DNA from 3 places in the Thauera sp. 27 genome. Region 1 is predicted to be linked to each of the others. Evidence: predicted binding sites of a transcription regulator. Region 1 holds the regulator's gene; each other region holds the start of a gene.
What was found. Region 1 encodes FNR, which switches genes on or off when oxygen is low (the NO sensors DNR and NnrR bind a similar motif). Its sites were predicted from a motif close to TTGANCTAGNTCAA; they were not measured.

Region 1 (5,320 bases):
GATGCACACGTGGGATCGCATGCGCGGCATTCCGAGCGAGGATCCGATCAGCCCGAATGCCGATGATGCGCGCTTCTCGGATCCTGCCTGGACCGAGCGCCCGACCTGGGACCTGATCAAGGAGTGGTACCTCGCCTTCACCCGCCATACGCAGGACATGCTCTACGAGACGCCGGGGCTGTCGAACAAGGAGCGCAGGCGCGCAGCCTTCTGGTGGCGGAAATGGCTCAATGCGGTTGCGCCGACCAACTTCTTCTGGACCAACCCTGTTGCGCTCAGGCGCGCGATCGAGACCAATGGCGACAGCCTGAGGCGTGGCTTCGAGAACTGGCTCGCCGACCTGCAGGCCGGCAACGTTCGCATGACGAGCCCGGATGACTTCCGTGTGGGCGAGAATCTCGCCACCACGCCTGGTGCCGTGATCTACCGCAACAGGTTGCTCGAGGTGATCCACTATGCCCCGACCCAGAAGCGCGTGCGTGCCGAGCCCGTGGTGATCATCACGCCCTGGATCAACAAGTTCTACGTGCTCGATCTGGTGCCGCGAAAGAGCATGATCCGCTTCCTGCTCGATCAGGGGCTCGACGTGTTCATCACCAGCTGGAAGAACCCTGATGCCAGCATGAGCGAGGTGGGCTTCGATGACTACCTGATCGAGGGCATCGACGAGATCGTCCGTCAGGCGCGCGCCTTCACGGGCGCCGCAAAAGTGCATGCCGCCGGCTATTGCATTGGCGGCACCGCACTGGCGATGTACATGGCGTGGGCGAACCGGCGCTATGGTGAGGCCGAGATGCCGGTCGCCGACTGGACCTTGTTTACGACGCTGGTCGACTTCCACAAACCAGGCGACATCGAGGTCTTCATCGATGAGAGCAGCATCCGCTACCTGACCGAGCAGATGGCTCGCAAGGGCTACCTGGACGGCAAGGAGATGGCCGCCTCGTTCAGGCTGCTGCGCTCCAACAGCCTGATCTGGCATTACGTCGTGCATGGCTGGCTGTACGGAGAGTCACCGCCGCCATTCGACGTGCTGTTCTGGAACATGGATACCACCCGCATGCCGTACCGCATGCATGCCTGGTATTTGCGCGAACTCTACCTGCACAACAAGTTGATCCAGCCAGGGGCCTTGCAGGTCGCCGGTGAGGCGCTCGACCTCGCGGCCGTTTCGCAGCCGCTCTATGCGGTTGCGGCCGAGGACGATCACATCGCGCCGTGGCTGCAAACCTTCAAAGTGGTGCATCACGTTGGCGGACCGGTGCGGCAGGTATTGTCGAGTTCCGGGCATATCCTGGGCATCGTCAATCCCGTCGTCGACCCGCCCAAGCGCCACTACTGGGTCGAAGCCAGCACACGCGACGATACGCCGGAAACCTGGCGTCAGCGCGCCAAGCGTTGCGAGGGGAGCTGGTGGGAAGATTGGATGCGCTGGCTCAAGCCACGCTGCGGCGCGCTCGTGGCGGCGCGCCCGGTGTCGACCGAGGCTTTTCCCGCGCTTGCCGATGCGCCAGGGCAGTACGTGCTCGAGCCCTGAACGGCTACCGTGCTGCAACGGCCTCAGGCGTTGTGCCGTGCCAGGCGTGCAGGGTCGTGCAGGGTGATGCGCTTGCCCTGCACGCTGATCAGGCCTGCTTCGCTGAGGTCATGGAAGATTCGCGACAGCGTCTCGGGGGTCAGGTTGAGGCGCGAGGCGATCACCTGCTTGCTGGTGGGAAGCGCAATCTCGCATGGCGTGTCGCTGTCCGCCACCTGCAGCAGGTAGCCGATGACGCGCTGCATGCTCGAGCGCAGCGAGTAGGTTTCGACGTCCTGGATCAGGCTGTGCAGACGAATCGCCATGCCGGCCAGCAGTTTGTGAGCGAAGGTCGAATCCTGGTCGATGAGTTCGGTCACGACCGCCTGGCCGACATGGATCAGCACCGTGTCGCACAAGGCCTCCGCAAAGACCGGGTAGGGGTGGTTCATGAACATCACCGCCTCGCCGAAGCTCTGCATCGCACCCACGATCTCGACCACCTTCTCGGTGCCCTGTGGCGACGAGAAGGCCAGCTTGATCTGGCCCGATACGACGAAATAGAAGCCGTGGGGCTGGTCGCCGCGCTGGAACAGCACTTCGCCCCTGCCGACATGCCGATCGCGGGTGTAGCGCGACACACGCTGGATATCCGACTCCGACAACTCACTGAACAGCGGGATGCGATGCAGCAGGGCAGGGATGTCGACATGGGGGTGCTGGGACATTGCTTTGGCTCCGGAACGATTCGTAATCTTACCCGAGACGGGCGACAATACCTGTCGCCCCGAGACCGGCAGCTTGCCAGCCCTTGCAAGGAAAAAGGATGTACTACGCGATCAAACACCTTCACGTCGTCTGCGTCGTGCTCAGCGCAGCGGGTTTCCTGCTGCGCGGCATGTGGATGCTGACGGGCAATCCGATGCTCTCGCACCGGCTCACCCGTGTGTTGCCGCACATCATCGACAGCCTGCTGCTGCTGTCAGCGATCACGCTGGCGGTCATGATCGCGCAGTACCCGTTTGCCGCCGACTGGGTGACCGCCAAGGTCGGTGGCCTGGTTGCATACGTGCTGCTTGGCACGCTTGCACTCAAGCGCGGCCCGACCAAGCCGGTGCGTGCGGGCGCCTTTGCGGCCGCCCTGTCCGTGTACGTATGGATCGTGTCGGTCGCCTTCACCAAGAATCCCGCAGGCTTCCTTGCCTGAACAATGGCGGCCGTCGAGGCGGGGCGGCCAGCGTCAGCGCGCGCCGTGCTGGTGCTGGATCAGGCGCTTGAGCCCGGTGGGATCGAGCAACTGCACGTGCTTCTGTTGCACCGAGATCAGCCCTTCGTCCTGGAAGCGGGAGAAAGCGCGAGACACCGTCTCGAGCTTGAGCCCCAGGTAGGAACCGATCTCCTCGCGCGTCATGCGCAGGTGGAATTCCTGCGCCGAGAAGCCGCGCGCATTGAAGCGCTGCGACATGTTGAGAAGGAACGCCGCCAGCCGTTCCTCGGCGCGCATCGAACCGAGGAGCATCATCACGCCGTGGTCGCGCACGATCTCGCGGCTCATCACCTTGTGGAACTGCAGTTGCAGGCCTTCCACTTCGTGTGACATCTGCTCGAGCTTGTCATAGGCGATCACGCAGACCTCGCTGTCCTCGAGGGCGATCGCATAGCAGGTATGCGACTCTGCACTGATGCCGTCGAGGCCGAGAATCTCTCCGGTCATCTGGAAGCCGGTCACCTGATCGCGGCCGTCTTCGAGCAGCACGTCGGTCTTGAACGAACCGGCGCGGATGGCGTAGATCGCCTCGAACGGATCGCCCGCACGATACAGGCTTTGCTGGCGCTTGACCTTGCGCCGCGCGCCAACGAGTTCGTCCAGGCGGTTCAACTCGCTGTCGGACATCCCGAAGGGCAGGCACAACTCGACCAGGTTGCACTGCGAACAGGCAGACTTGAGCCCGTTCACGGTAATTGGCACGCTCGCCCTCATCTGCACGATAATCCTGCTTCCCCGACAAAAGACGCCAGACCTGGCTCAGGAGTGGTTCGATCGGGCAACACATCACGCCCGTTGACCCACGTCAACCAAAAAAACGCGGCGATCTGCCATTGTTTGGCACACACTGCCGCAGCAAGATCATGACAAGCCAGAACCAACTCATCTTCGATCCGCAACTCATCCGCCGATTCGACATCAACGGACCGCGCTACACGTCCTATCCGACAGCGGACCGCTTCGTCGAGGCCTTCAACGCCGATGCGCTCAAGGCCTGGCTCGCAAAAAGGGCGGTCGGCGGCGTCAGCAAACCGCTCTCATTATACTTCCACATCCCCTTCTGTAACACGATCTGCTATTACTGTGCCTGCAACAAGATCATCACCAAGGATCATGGGCGCTCGGCCAAGTATCTGAAATACCTGGCCAAGGAGATCGCGATGCAGGCGGAATGCCTGGAGGGCAGCCGCCAGGTCACGCAGCTCCACCTCGGTGGGGGAACGCCGACCTTCCTGTCGCATGACGAGATGCGCGAGCTCATGGCCGCGGTGCGCGAACACTTCACGCTTGTTCCCAATGGCGAATACTCGATCGAGGTCGACCCGCGCAAGGTCGACTTCGACACCGTGAAACTGCTCGCCGAGCTTGGCTTCAACCGCATGAGCGTTGGCGTGCAGGACTTCGCCGAAGATGTGCAGGCGGCGGTAAACCGCATCCAGAGCTATGACGAGACCAAGCTCGTCATCGACGCGGCACGTGCCACGGGCTTCAAGTCCGTGAGCATGGACCTGATCTACGGTCTGCCCAAGCAGAACGTGATCAGCTTCAACCGTACCCTCGAGCAGGTGCTGGAGATCTCGCCCGATCGCATCTCTCTCTACAGCTATGCCCACCTGCCGGGCCTGTTCAAGCCGCAGCGCCGCATCAACAGCGGCGACATGCCCACTGCAGACACCAAGCTGCAGTTGCTGCAGCTCGGCATCCGTCGCCTTACCGAGGCCGGCTACGTCTATATCGGCATGGACCACTTCGCCAAGCCGGATGACGAACTCACCGTTGCCCAGCGCCAGGGCCGTCTGCACCGCAACTTCCAGGGCTACTCCACCCAGGCCGAGTGCGATCTGCTTGCCTTCGGCGTATCGGCAATCGGCAAGATCGGTCCGGTGTACGCGCAGAACGTCAAGACGCTCGACGAGTACTACGATGCGCTCGACCGTGACGAGCTGCCGGTCCTGCGTGGCATCGAACTTACCGCCGACGACCTGTTGCGGCGTTCGATCATACAGGCGCTGATGTGCCACTTCGAGCTGTCCATGCAGTCGATCGAGATCGCCCACCTGATCGACTTCCGCTCCTATTTCGCCGAGGAACTTGCCGACCTGCAGGAGATGCAGAAGGCCGGGCTGGTGAAGATCGAGGGCGACTGGATCAGCGTCGAGCCTGCTGGTCGCCTGCTGGTGCGCGGTGTCGCCATGGTGTTCGACCGCTATCTGCGCGCAGACCGTGAGCGCGCGCGCTACTCCAGGGTGATCTGAGTCACGCGATCGCGAGGGCGGGGCGATTTGTCGCATGCGGTTGCGGGCGTGCAGGCGTAAAATGCGCTTTTGCCTCGCGCCGCACCGGATCGCTCTTCCCCCATGCCCGAAACAGGTTACCTGGCCGTCTTCCTGATCGGCCTGCTCGGCGGCACTCACTGCGTGTCGATGTGTGGCGGCATCGTCGGCGCCCTCACCATGCAGGTTCAGGTGCCCGGCGGGAAGCCGCAGTGGCCGCTGCACCTCGCCTATAACCTGGGGCGGATCGGCACCTATACCGCG
Region 2 (5,320 bases), on a different contig from region 1:
CCCCGCACTCAAGGATTGGCCGCTCTGGGAAGTCTTCGTCCGCAGCAAGCAGGGTCTCGAGCACAAGCACTGTGGCAGCCTGCACGCAGCCGACGCCGCCCAGGCCCTGCACATGGCGCGCGACGTCTACACCCGCCGCCAGGAGGGCGTGAGCATCTGGGTCGTGCCTTCGGCCGCGATCACCGCCAGCAACCCGGACGACAAGGGCGAGCTCTTCGACCCGGCTGCGGACAAGATCTACCGCCACCCGACCTTCTACGAAATTCCTGAAGAAGTGGGGCACATGTGATGAGCAAGGCACCCGTCGAATACTTGCTGCACCTGGCCGACAACGCCGTGGTGCTCGGCCAGCGCGACGCCGAATGGTGTGGCCACGGCCCCATCCTGGAAGAGGACCTCGCGCTCGCCAACGTCAGCCTCGACCTCATCGGCCAGGCCCGCCTGCTCTACCAGCTCGCCGCGGCGCGCATGGGCAACGGCGCCACCGAGGACGCCCTGGCCTACTTCCGCGATGACAAGGACTTCCTGAACTACACGCTGGTCGAGCTACCCAACCACGGTGCCCTGGTCGGCTACGCGGCCGCAGACCGCGACTACGCCACCACCATCGTGCGCAACTTCCTCTACAGCGCGCTGATGGTGCTGGTGTGGGATGCGCTGCAGAAGTCGCCCGACAGCGACCTCGCCGCCATCGCCGCCAAGTCGCTCAAGGAGGCACGCTACCACCTGCACCACGCCGCCGACTGGCTGGTGAAGTTCGGCGACGGCACCGAAGAGTCGCATGCCCGTGCCCAGGCTGCGCTCGACCACCTGTTCCGCTACACCGAGGAGTTCTGGACGCCGAGCGCAGTGGAAGACGCCGCCATCGCCTCCGGTGCCGCAGTCGACGTGCGCACCCTGCGTGCCGCCTGGGACGCCATCGTCGCCGACACCCTCGCCGAGGCCACGCTGAAGCGACCCGAGGTGCGCGGTTACATCCCCGAGGGCAAGCACGGCCGCCACTCCGAGCACCTGAGCTACCTGCTGGGCGAGATGCAGGGCCTGGCGCGCGCCCACCCCGGCGCAACCTGGTAAGGCGGCAAGCCATGAGCAGCACGATCGAAAAAGTCTGGGCCACCCTCGAGCACCTCACCGATCCCGAGATCCCGGTGGTGACCCTGCGCGAGCTGGGCATCCTGCGCGAGGTGCGCGAGACCGACGCGGGCATCGAGGTGGTCATCACGCCGACCTACAGCGGCTGCCCGGCCATGGGCCAGATCGAGGACGACGTGCGCGCAAGCCTGGACCAGGCCGGCATCGCAGCGCGGGTGATCACCCAGCTCGCGCCGGCCTGGACTACCGACTGGATGAGCGACGAGGCCAAGGAAAAGCTGCGCGCCTACGGCATCGCCCCGCCCCACCGCACCTGCGGCAGCGGCGGCGACGTCAGCGTGGTGCACTTCGTGCGCCGCGTGCAGGCCGAACCGGTGGCCTGCCCGCGCTGCGGCTCCATCCACACCACGGTCACCTCCCAGTACGGGTCGACGGCGTGCAAGGCACTGTACAAGTGCCTCGACTGCCAGGAGCCCTTCGACTACTTCAAACCCTATTAAAGCCGGAGCCCAAACGTCATGTCAGCACTCCGTTTCCAAGAACTCGCCGTCAAGCGCGTGAGCCCAGAGGCCGCCGGCGCGGTGGCAATCACGTTCGATATCCCGCCTGCCGAGCGCGAACGCTTCACCTTCGAGCCGGGCCAGTTCCTCACCCTGCGCGCCACCATCGACGGCCAGGACGTACGCCGCAACTACTCGATCAGCAGCCCACGCAGCCGCCTCGCCCGCGATGGCGAACTCGAGATCGGCATCCGCCCGGTCGAGGGCGGCCTGTTCTCGAACTGGGCCACGCGTGCGATCAAGGCCGGCGACACCCTTCAGGTCATGCCGCCCGATGGACGCTTCGTGGTCAGGAAGAAGCGCGCACTGCACCGCGTTGGCTTTGCCGCCGGCTCGGGCATCACCCCGATCCTGTCGATCGCCGCGACCACGCTCGAGGAGCAGCCGGACGCCAAGTTCACGCTCATCTACGGCAACCGCCGCATGTCCACGGTGATGTTCAACGAGGAGCTGCAGGACCTCAAGGACCGCTACCGTGACCGCTTGACGATGATCCATGTGCTATCGCGTCAGGCCCAGGAGGTCGACCTGCTGCAAGGCCGCATCGACGGTGACAAGGTGCGCGCCATCATCGGCGCCCTGCTCCCCGTGGGCAGCATGGACGAAGTCTTCATCTGCGGCCCCGATGAGATGATCATGGCCACCGAATCGGCTCTGGTCGAGGCCGGCGTGCCGGCAGACCGTATCCGCACCGAGCGCTTCACTGTCAACCTGCCCGCCGGCGCCCAGCCCGTCGGCGCATCGAGCAGCGCCGAAGCCGCCGCCGCCGCAACCAAGGACATCACCATGACCTTGGTGCTCGACGGCAAGGAACACGAGATCGCCATCGGCCCGGACGACCACCTGCTCGACGCCGCGCTCAACGCCGGCCTAGACCTGCCGTTCTCGTGCAAGGCGGGCGTGTGCTGCACCTGCCGTGCCAAGGTGCAGGAGGGCGAGGTGGTGATGGACAAGAACTTCACCCTCGAGGCGGCCGAAGTGGCACAGGGCTTCGTGCTCAGCTGTCAGGCACGGGCGACGACCAAGCGGCTCAAGATCAGCTTCGACGAACGCTGAGCGCGCGGGGCGGCCACGGGCCCGCGGCTGGCGCCGTGGGAGCGGGCCGAGCCGCGAGCGGTTGAAGGCAATCGCGGCAACTGCCCTGCCCGCATCCGTACCCTTGCAACGGCCGTCTCGACGGCCGTTGGCGTTTTCGAGGCGAGGCGCCAGCGGATGCTTACTGATACACATCAACAAAGAAAATCAATTTATCTGGTATCACTTAAGCCCTAGCCACCTCTGCGCCCACCGCCATGTCCAGCCACCACGCCCTGAGCACCGCCTTCGAACCGGCGTCGATCGCCGTCATCGGCGCTTCGGACTCACCCGGCTCGGTCGGCCGCATCATCTTCCGCAACCTGGTCGAGGGCGGCTACCGCGGCACGCTGCACGCGGTGAACCCGAAGTACGAGCGCATCCAGGACCACCCCTGCCATCGCTCGATCGAGGACATCGGCCGCCCGGTCGACCTCGCCATCATTGCCACGCCCGCGCGCATGCTGCACAACGTCACTGCCCAGTGCGGGCGCAGCGGTGTGCGCAATGCCATCATCGTCGGCGCCACCGGGCGCACACTCGAGCGCCGCATCATCGAGACCGCGCGTGAAAGCGGCTTGCGCCTGCTCGGACCCGGCAGCCTGGGTATCGCCCGCCCGGGCAGCGGGCTCAACGCCGCGCTCACCCGCATCGCGGTCAAGCCGGGCGAAATCGCCCTGGTGTCGCAGTCGGGCGCACTGTGCTCGGTCGTGCTGGACTGGGCCTCCACACAGGGCGTGGGCTTCTCGTCGGTGATCTCGCTCGGCGGCACCGTGGACATCGATTTCGGCGAGATCCTCGAATACCTGACCCACGACCCGCAGACGCGCTACATCCTGCTCTACGTCGACCACATCCGTAATGCCCGCCACTTCATGAGCGCACTGCGCTCGGCGGCACGCATCAAGCCGATCATCGTGCTCAAGGCGGGCCGTCACGGCGCGGACGAGAACGACACGACCGCAGCTGCACACGGTGGACTCGCCGACGTGGTTTTCGACGCGGCCATGCGCCGTGCGGGGGTGGTGCGGGTCAACAATCTCGACCAATTGTTCTTCGCCACCAAGGCGCTCTCCTGCGGCTTCCGTCCGCGCGAGGACAGCCTCGCCATCGTCTCCAACGGCAGCGGCCCGGCCGACCTCGCCGCCGACCGCGCCAAGGACCTCGGCACCACCCTGGTCAATCTCGGCTCGCCCACCATCGCGGCACTCGAGCGCCTGGGCGGACGCGAGCGCCGCAGCCACAACCCGCTCGACCTCGGCGGCGACGCGAGTCCGCAACGCTATCGCGACGCCATCCTGGCACTCGCCGAGGACGCCGCAGTGACCAACCTGCTGGTAATCCTGTCGCCGCATGCCCTCGTGGAGCCGGTCGAAGTCGCCCAGGAGATCATCGACCTCTCGGCGCAGCTGCGGCTCAAGCTGTGCTGCTGCTGGATGGGCGGCGGCCAGGTGGCCGAGGCGCGCAGCCTGCTCGAACAGGCCGGCATCCCCGTATTCAGCGCCCCCGAGGCCGCGGTCGAGTTGCTCCACGACATCTCCCGCTTCCATCACAGCCAGACACTGCTGCTGCAGACCGCGGGCGGCGGCGCGGCGGCCTACCGTCGCAGCGGCGGGGCACGCGTGCTGATCGAAACCTTGCTCAACCAGCGCCGCCACACCCTGTCGGCGATGGAGTCCAAGGCCCTGCTACGCAGCTACGGCATCGCGGTCACGCCCACCACGGTCGCCCACGATGCCACGCAGGCCCTGTTCGTCGCCGAGCAGGTCGGCTTCCCGGTGGCGATGAAGGTCGACGCTGCCGAGCTTGCCAGCAAGTCGGAGTCGGGCGGCGTACGCCTCAACATCAACACCGCCGAATCGGTGTGGAGCGCCTACCACGACATCGTCGATGCGGTCCGCCTGCGCCACCCCGAGGCGCACATCACTGGCGTAGCGATCGAGCCCTACCTGTACCGGCCGCGCGCCCGCGAGTTCAGCATCCAGGTCGTACGCGACGCCATCTTCGGCCCGGTGATCAGTCTCGGGCCAGAGGACGCCTCGGCGCCACGCACCTTTGCGCTGCCGCCGCTCAACCCGGTGCTGGCGCGCGACCTCATCGACACGGCCATGCCGACTGCGCCGCGCGGCCCCCGCAGCCCTGCGGGCACGCTCAACCGCGCCGCCGTCGAGCAGGTGCTGGTATCGGTGTCCGACCTGGTGTGCGAATTGCCCTGGGTGCGCGAACTGGAGATCGGCCCGCTCATCATCGACGCTGAGGGTGCAGTGGCGGCGGACGCGCGCGTCGTCATCGACCAGGGCCTGCCTGCCGGCAGCGACCGCTATGCCCACATGGCGATCCATCCCTATCCGCTGCACCTCGTCCAGGACTGGAAGGTCGGCGACGGCCGCGCCGTGCGCACCCGCCCGATACGCCCGGAAGACGCCGGGCTGCTGCTGGCCTTCTTCAACGGCCTGAGCGCCGAGACCCGCTACATGCGCTTCATGGAGGAGCTGGACGAACTCAGCCCGGCGATGATCGCGCGCTTCACGCAGATCGACTACGACCGCGAGATGGCACTGATCGCCACGACGCCCGACGACGCGGGTACCGAG
Region 3 (5,320 bases), on a different contig from region 1:
CCCTCGGTTTCGCGCTGCCCGCGGTAGAGGCTGGCATTGCTGCCTCGGTGCTGGTGCTGGGGCTGTTGATCGCGCTTGCCGCGCGTCTGCCCGTGGCGGCGAGCTTGCCCCTCGTCGCCGCCTTCGCGCTCTTCCATGGCCATGCCCACCATGCCGAGATGGAGGGCGCCAGCCTGGCGACCTACGCCCTGGGCTTTGCGCTCGCGACCGCGCTGTTGCACGGCGCCGGCTATGCACTGACGCGGTGGACGCCGCAGACGCTGCTCGGCGACCGTGTCCACCGCGCGGCCGGCGCAGCCATCGCCGGCACCGGGGCTTTGCTGCTCGGCGCCTGAGCCTGACTCCGGGGGCTGCGCTGGGCGCGTACGCACCCGGCGCAGCCGCTGACGCGCTCGAGCTGTTGCAGGCGTAGCTGCCCGATTGGGACTAGCATGCAGGTATCAGCACGGAGGGCGTCATGGACCTGGAGCATTTCGTTTGCAGCCTGCCCAAGGCCGAGTTGCACGTACACATCGAAGGCACGCTGGAGCCGGAGATGATGTTCGAGCTTGCCCGCCGCAACGGTGTGGCCCTGCCGTGGAAGAGCGTGGAAGAGACTCGCGCGGCTTATGCCTTTACCGACCTGCAGAGCTTTCTCGATCTCTACTACGCCGGCGCGGCCGCGCTGATCCATGAGCGCGACTTCTTCGAACTCGCATTGGCCTACTTCGAGCGCGCCCATGCCGACGGCGTGGTGCATGCCGAACTGTTCTTCGACCCGCAGACCCATACCGCACGCGGTGTCGCCTTTGCCACCGTCGTGGATGGCCTGGAGCGTGCCTGCGCCGAGGCCCAGGTGCGCTGGGGGATCAGTTCGCGGCTCATCCTCTGCTTCCTGCGTCATCTGAGCGAGGACGAGGGCTTCGCAACCCTCGAGCAGGCCTTGCCGCAGCTCGCCCGCATCCACGGCGTCGGCCTCGATTCGTCAGAGCGCGGACACCCTCCGGCCAAGTTCGCGCGCCTGTTCGCACGCTGCCGTGAGTTGGGCCTGCACATCGTGGCGCACGCGGGTGAGGAGGGACCGCCGGCCTACATCGCGGACGCGCTCGACGTGCTGAAGGTCGAGCGCATCGACCATGGCGTGCGTTGTGCCGAAGACCCCGCGCTGGTCGAACGCCTGGCACGCGAGCAGGTTGCGCTGACGGTATGCCCGCTGTCGAACGTCAAGCTGTGCGTGTTTCCCGATCTCGCGCAGCACAACCTGAAGCGGCTTCTTGAGGCCGGCTTGAAGGTGACGATCAACTCCGACGACCCGGCCTATTTCGGCGGCTACATCGCGCGCAACTTCATCGACACCGCGCGTGCGCTGGGCCTGAGCCGCACGCAGCTCAAGCGCATCGCCCGCAACAGCCTGGAAGCGAGCTTCGTGCCGGAGTCCTTGCGTACGCCCTGGCTGCTGCGGCTGGACGCAATGCCGGCTTGAAAGCGTATCGGCTCTTCAGTTCCTGGGGTTTTTTGCTTTGTTAGATAATTATCAAAAACTGAAATAGGGGTGCGCGTTAGACTGATGGCTCGATGACCCGGATCACGGAGTGCTGACATGAGCGTCCGACCCAACCGAGCTGCCAGCCTGCTGGCGGGCTTCTGCTTGCTGCTGCTTGCCACGCTGGCCATCGCGTCCACCGGCACCGCCGATCACAGCAAGTTCAAGGAGTTGCAGGGGCCCTTCAAGTCGGGTGAGGAGGTCACCGCGGCCTGTCTCGCCTGTCACACCGAAGCCGCAAAGCAGGTCATGGCCACACGCCACTGGACCTGGGAGTACGTCAATCCCGACACCGGCCAGAAGCTGGGCAAGAAGACCATGCTAAACGGTTTCTGCATCGGCGACCGTTCGAACGAGGCCTTCTGCCAGTCCTGTCATATCGGCTATGGCTGGAAGGACGAGACCTTTGACTTCACGGCCGAGAACAAGGTCGATTGCCTGGCTTGTCACAACACCGGCGCTTACCGCAAGCTGGCCGGCTTCGCTGGTCATCCACCGTACGAGCGCATCGAGTTCCCGCCCAAGTCCGGCAAGTTCGTCGAGGCCACCGATCTTGCCAGCGTGGCACAGAGCATCGGCGCCACCTCGCGGCGCACCTGCGGCGCCTGCCATTACTTCGGCGGCGGTGGCGACGGCGTCAAGCATGGCGACCTTGACTCCTCGCTCAACAAGCCCGACAAGGCGCTCGACGTGCACATGGCGGCGGACGGGCTCAACTTCACCTGTGCGAGCTGTCACAAGACGGACAAGCATGCCGTCGCCGGCAGCCGCATCAGCATGACCGGCGCCGATCCGCACGGTGCGATCATGCGAGGCGAGAAGACCGACCGCAATCCCGCGACCTGCCAGGCCTGCCATGGCGACCGACCGCACAAGGGTGACTTCCAGCACTCGGAGCGCCTCAACGACCATACCCGCACGCTGGCCTGCCAGACCTGCCACATCCCCGAGTTTGCGCGCGGTGGCGTGCCCACCAAGATGGGCTGGGACTGGTCCACTGCCGGCAAGCTGACACCTGAGGGCAGGCCCTTCCAGCTCAAGGACGACAGGGGACATGTCATCTACGACAGCAAGAAGGGCGATTTCGTGCTCGGCGAGAACGTGCAGCCCGACTACCTGTGGTTCAACGGCCAGGTGAGCTACACCCAGCCCGATACCCGCATCGACCCCGCCACCCGGGTGGCGATCAACACCTTCCATGGCACCCCCGGGGCGTCCGATGCACGCATCTGGCCGGTCAAGACCTTCCACGGCAAGCAACCTTATGACACCGAGCACCTGACTCTGCTCGTGCCGCACACCGCGACGCCGGACGACACCGCCTTCTGGTACAACTTCGACTGGCCCAAGGCGCTTCAGGCCGGTGCGGACGCAACCGGCCAGCCCTACAGCGGCAAGTTCGACTTCGTGGAGACCTCCATGCTGTGGCCGATCACCCACATGGTCGCGCCCAAGGACAAGGCGCTCGACTGCGCCCAGTGCCACGCCAACGACGGGCGGCTCGCCGGGGTGCCCGGAGTGTGGATGCCGGGTCGCGACCGCAACGCGATGCTGGACACTTTCGGTTTCGGCCTTGCTGGCTTGATGCTGCTTGGTGCGATCGGCCACGGCGGACTGCGCTTCCTGACCCGCAACAAGCGCAAGGAGCACTGACATGAGCGAGCGCATCTACCTGTTCACGCGCTTCGAGCGCTTCTGGCACTGGATGCAGGCGGCGCTGATCATCACGCTGCTGGTCACCGGTTTCGCCATCCACGGCAGCCATGGGCTGCTCGATTTCCGCACCGCTGTCGAAGTGCACGAGCTGGCTGCCTGGCTGCTGATCGGGTTGTGGGTCCTGGCGATCTTCTGGCACTTCACCACCGGGCATTGGAAGCACTACGTACCGACGCTGAGCAATATCGACCGCATGGTGAAGTACTACGCCTACGGCATCTTCATCGGCGCGCCTCACCCCTACAAGGTGACGGTCGAGCGCAAGCACAACCCGCTGCAGCGCATCGCCTACCTCGGTGTGAAACTGCTCATCAATCCGCTGGTGTGGGTCTCGGGGCTGGTCTACCTGTTCTGGGGGCGGCTGCAGCCGCTGATGCCCGATGGCCTCGGCCTGCAGCAGGTGGCGCAGCTGCACACCCTGGGGGCCTTCCTGATGCTGGCTTTCCTGATCATCCACGTGTATCTGGCCACCGCCGGACACACACCGCTCGCCCACATCAAGGCGATGATCACCGGCTGGGAGGACGTGCACGACGAGGGCGGCGCCACCGCCAAGCCGGCCGCACCCGCCCGCCACTGAGGCGGTGGAGGCGGTTTGAGCAGGCCAACTTTTGCCTTGGATGAGGTCTAATGGTCTCCCCAAGCCCAGAGGAGTGTCCGCCGATGAAGCCCCCCCGCATCGTCGTGATGGCCGGCAGCCGCCGTGCCGAGGCCCTATCCCGTCGTGTCGCCTTCGCCTGCGTACAGGCCTTGCAGGCGGCCGGTGCCGAAGTCGAGCATGTCGAGCTCGCCGACTATCCGGCGCCGCTCTACGATGGCGACCTCGAGGTGGCACAAGGGCTGCCGGACTGCATCGTGCGTCTTCAGCACATCCTGCATGCGAGCGATGGCCTGCTGGTGGTGAATCCCGAGTACAACGGCTCGGTCACGCCGCTGCTGAAGAACACGCTCGACTGGTGCTCGCGCCCCAATCCTGCGGACCGCGCGCGCTCGGGCGGCGCGGTGTACGCAGGACGAGCGGCCGCGGTGGTGGGCAGCTCGCCGGGCGCGCTGGGCGGGATGCGCGTGCTCTTCCATGTGCGCGACATCCTCGGCTATCTCGGCATGCAGGTGATCCCGCAGCAGCTCGCGGTCGCCAAGGCGGGCGATGCGGTGGGCGAGGACGGACGGCTGAAGGATGGCGCGCAACAGGCGATGCTCGAGGCGCTGGCGGTTGCGCTGGCCGACTGCGCGCGCCGGCTACGCGCCTGAACCCATGTCCGCTTCCCGCAGCGCCTGCAGCAGCTGTCGAGCCTGCTGCAAAACGCGCTCGGCCTCGTCCGCATCGAAATCGCTGGCGTAGCGTTTCTTGATACCCTGTTCATTGAGCAGCATGTGGCGAGCGGGTTGCACGCCACGCTGGGCCAGACTGCTGCGGGTGCATTCGAGTGCGCAGCCGTCGATGGCGAGGATGGGGCGGCCGGACTGCGCGATCCGCACCAGGTGCGGTACGTTGCCGCCGACCCCGGCGATGCAGGACATCTCGGCCTCGCCTTCGCGGTCCAGGCGCAGCGCGACGTGGTTCGCCATCTGCGCGGCACTGGAGCAGCCGGAACAGGAGTAGACGAGGGGCAGGTCCTTCTTGCGCCCGGCCATGGCGGAGCCTCGCAGGTGCTGGTGACGGAAGCCGCCAGTTTACCCCGCTTCGGCCCGATGGGCGCGGCGTCAGCGCCGAGCCACTGCGGGCGCTCTCCGCTCAGCCGTTAGAATGCGCCGTCCCGCAACGCATTGAGCCGAGTCCACACGTGTCCTGCAGACGCCGCTTCCACCATGGCACCAACCCCGCCCGCGCTCAGAGCATCGCCGAGTTGCGCGCAATGGCTGCACGCCGGCTACCGAACTTCTGCCTCGAGTATCTCGAGGGCGGTGCCGATGACGAGATCACGCTGTCGCGCAACCGCAAGGCGTTGGATGAGGTGCTGTGGTTGCCGCGCACCCTGGTCGATGTGTCGCAGCGTGAGCTTGCCGTGCCCTTGTTCGGCCAGGACAGTGCGCTGCCGATGGTGATCGCGCCAACCGGTTTCAACGGTTTGCTTGCGGATG

Region 2: a site for FNR is predicted at 2,872-2,885, ahead of B447_RS09165 (bifunctional acetate--CoA ligase family protein/GNAT family N-acetyltransferase). Genes of this name have one in related genera too.
Region 3: a site for FNR is predicted at 1,555-1,568, ahead of B447_RS11210 (tetrathionate reductase family octaheme c-type cytochrome). Genes of this name have one in related genera too.

The regions. Positions count from the first base shown of each region.
Region 1 is NZ_AMXB01000010.1:34,316-39,635, reverse strand. It holds gene B447_RS07105 (PHA/PHB synthase family protein) at 1-1,537, shown strand, start outside; gene B447_RS07100 (Crp/Fnr family transcriptional regulator) at 1,561-2,244, opposite strand; gene B447_RS07095 (SirB2 family protein) at 2,343-2,723, shown strand; gene fnr (fumarate/nitrate reduction transcriptional regulator Fnr) at 2,757-3,497, opposite strand; gene hemN (oxygen-independent coproporphyrinogen III oxidase) at 3,647-5,038, shown strand; gene B447_RS07080 (sulfite exporter TauE/SafE family protein) at 5,141-5,320, shown strand, end outside.
Region 2 is NZ_AMXB01000013.1:78,663-83,982, forward strand. It holds gene paaB (1,2-phenylacetyl-CoA epoxidase subunit PaaB) at 1-289, shown strand, start outside; gene paaC (1,2-phenylacetyl-CoA epoxidase subunit PaaC) at 289-1,074, shown strand; gene paaD (1,2-phenylacetyl-CoA epoxidase subunit PaaD) at 1,086-1,592, shown strand; gene B447_RS09160 (2Fe-2S iron-sulfur cluster-binding protein) at 1,611-2,708, shown strand; gene B447_RS09165 (bifunctional acetate--CoA ligase family protein/GNAT family N-acetyltransferase) at 2,945-5,320, shown strand, end outside.
Region 3 is NZ_AMXB01000017.1:66,003-71,322, reverse strand. It holds gene B447_RS11220 (HupE/UreJ family protein) at 1-335, shown strand, start outside; gene B447_RS11215 (adenosine deaminase) at 458-1,462, shown strand; gene B447_RS11210 (tetrathionate reductase family octaheme c-type cytochrome) at 1,580-3,175, shown strand; gene B447_RS11205 (cytochrome b/b6 domain-containing protein) at 3,177-3,818, shown strand; gene B447_RS11200 (NADPH-dependent FMN reductase) at 3,902-4,489, shown strand; gene B447_RS11195 (putative zinc-binding protein) at 4,478-4,873, opposite strand; gene B447_RS11190 (alpha-hydroxy acid oxidase) at 5,023-5,320, shown strand, end outside.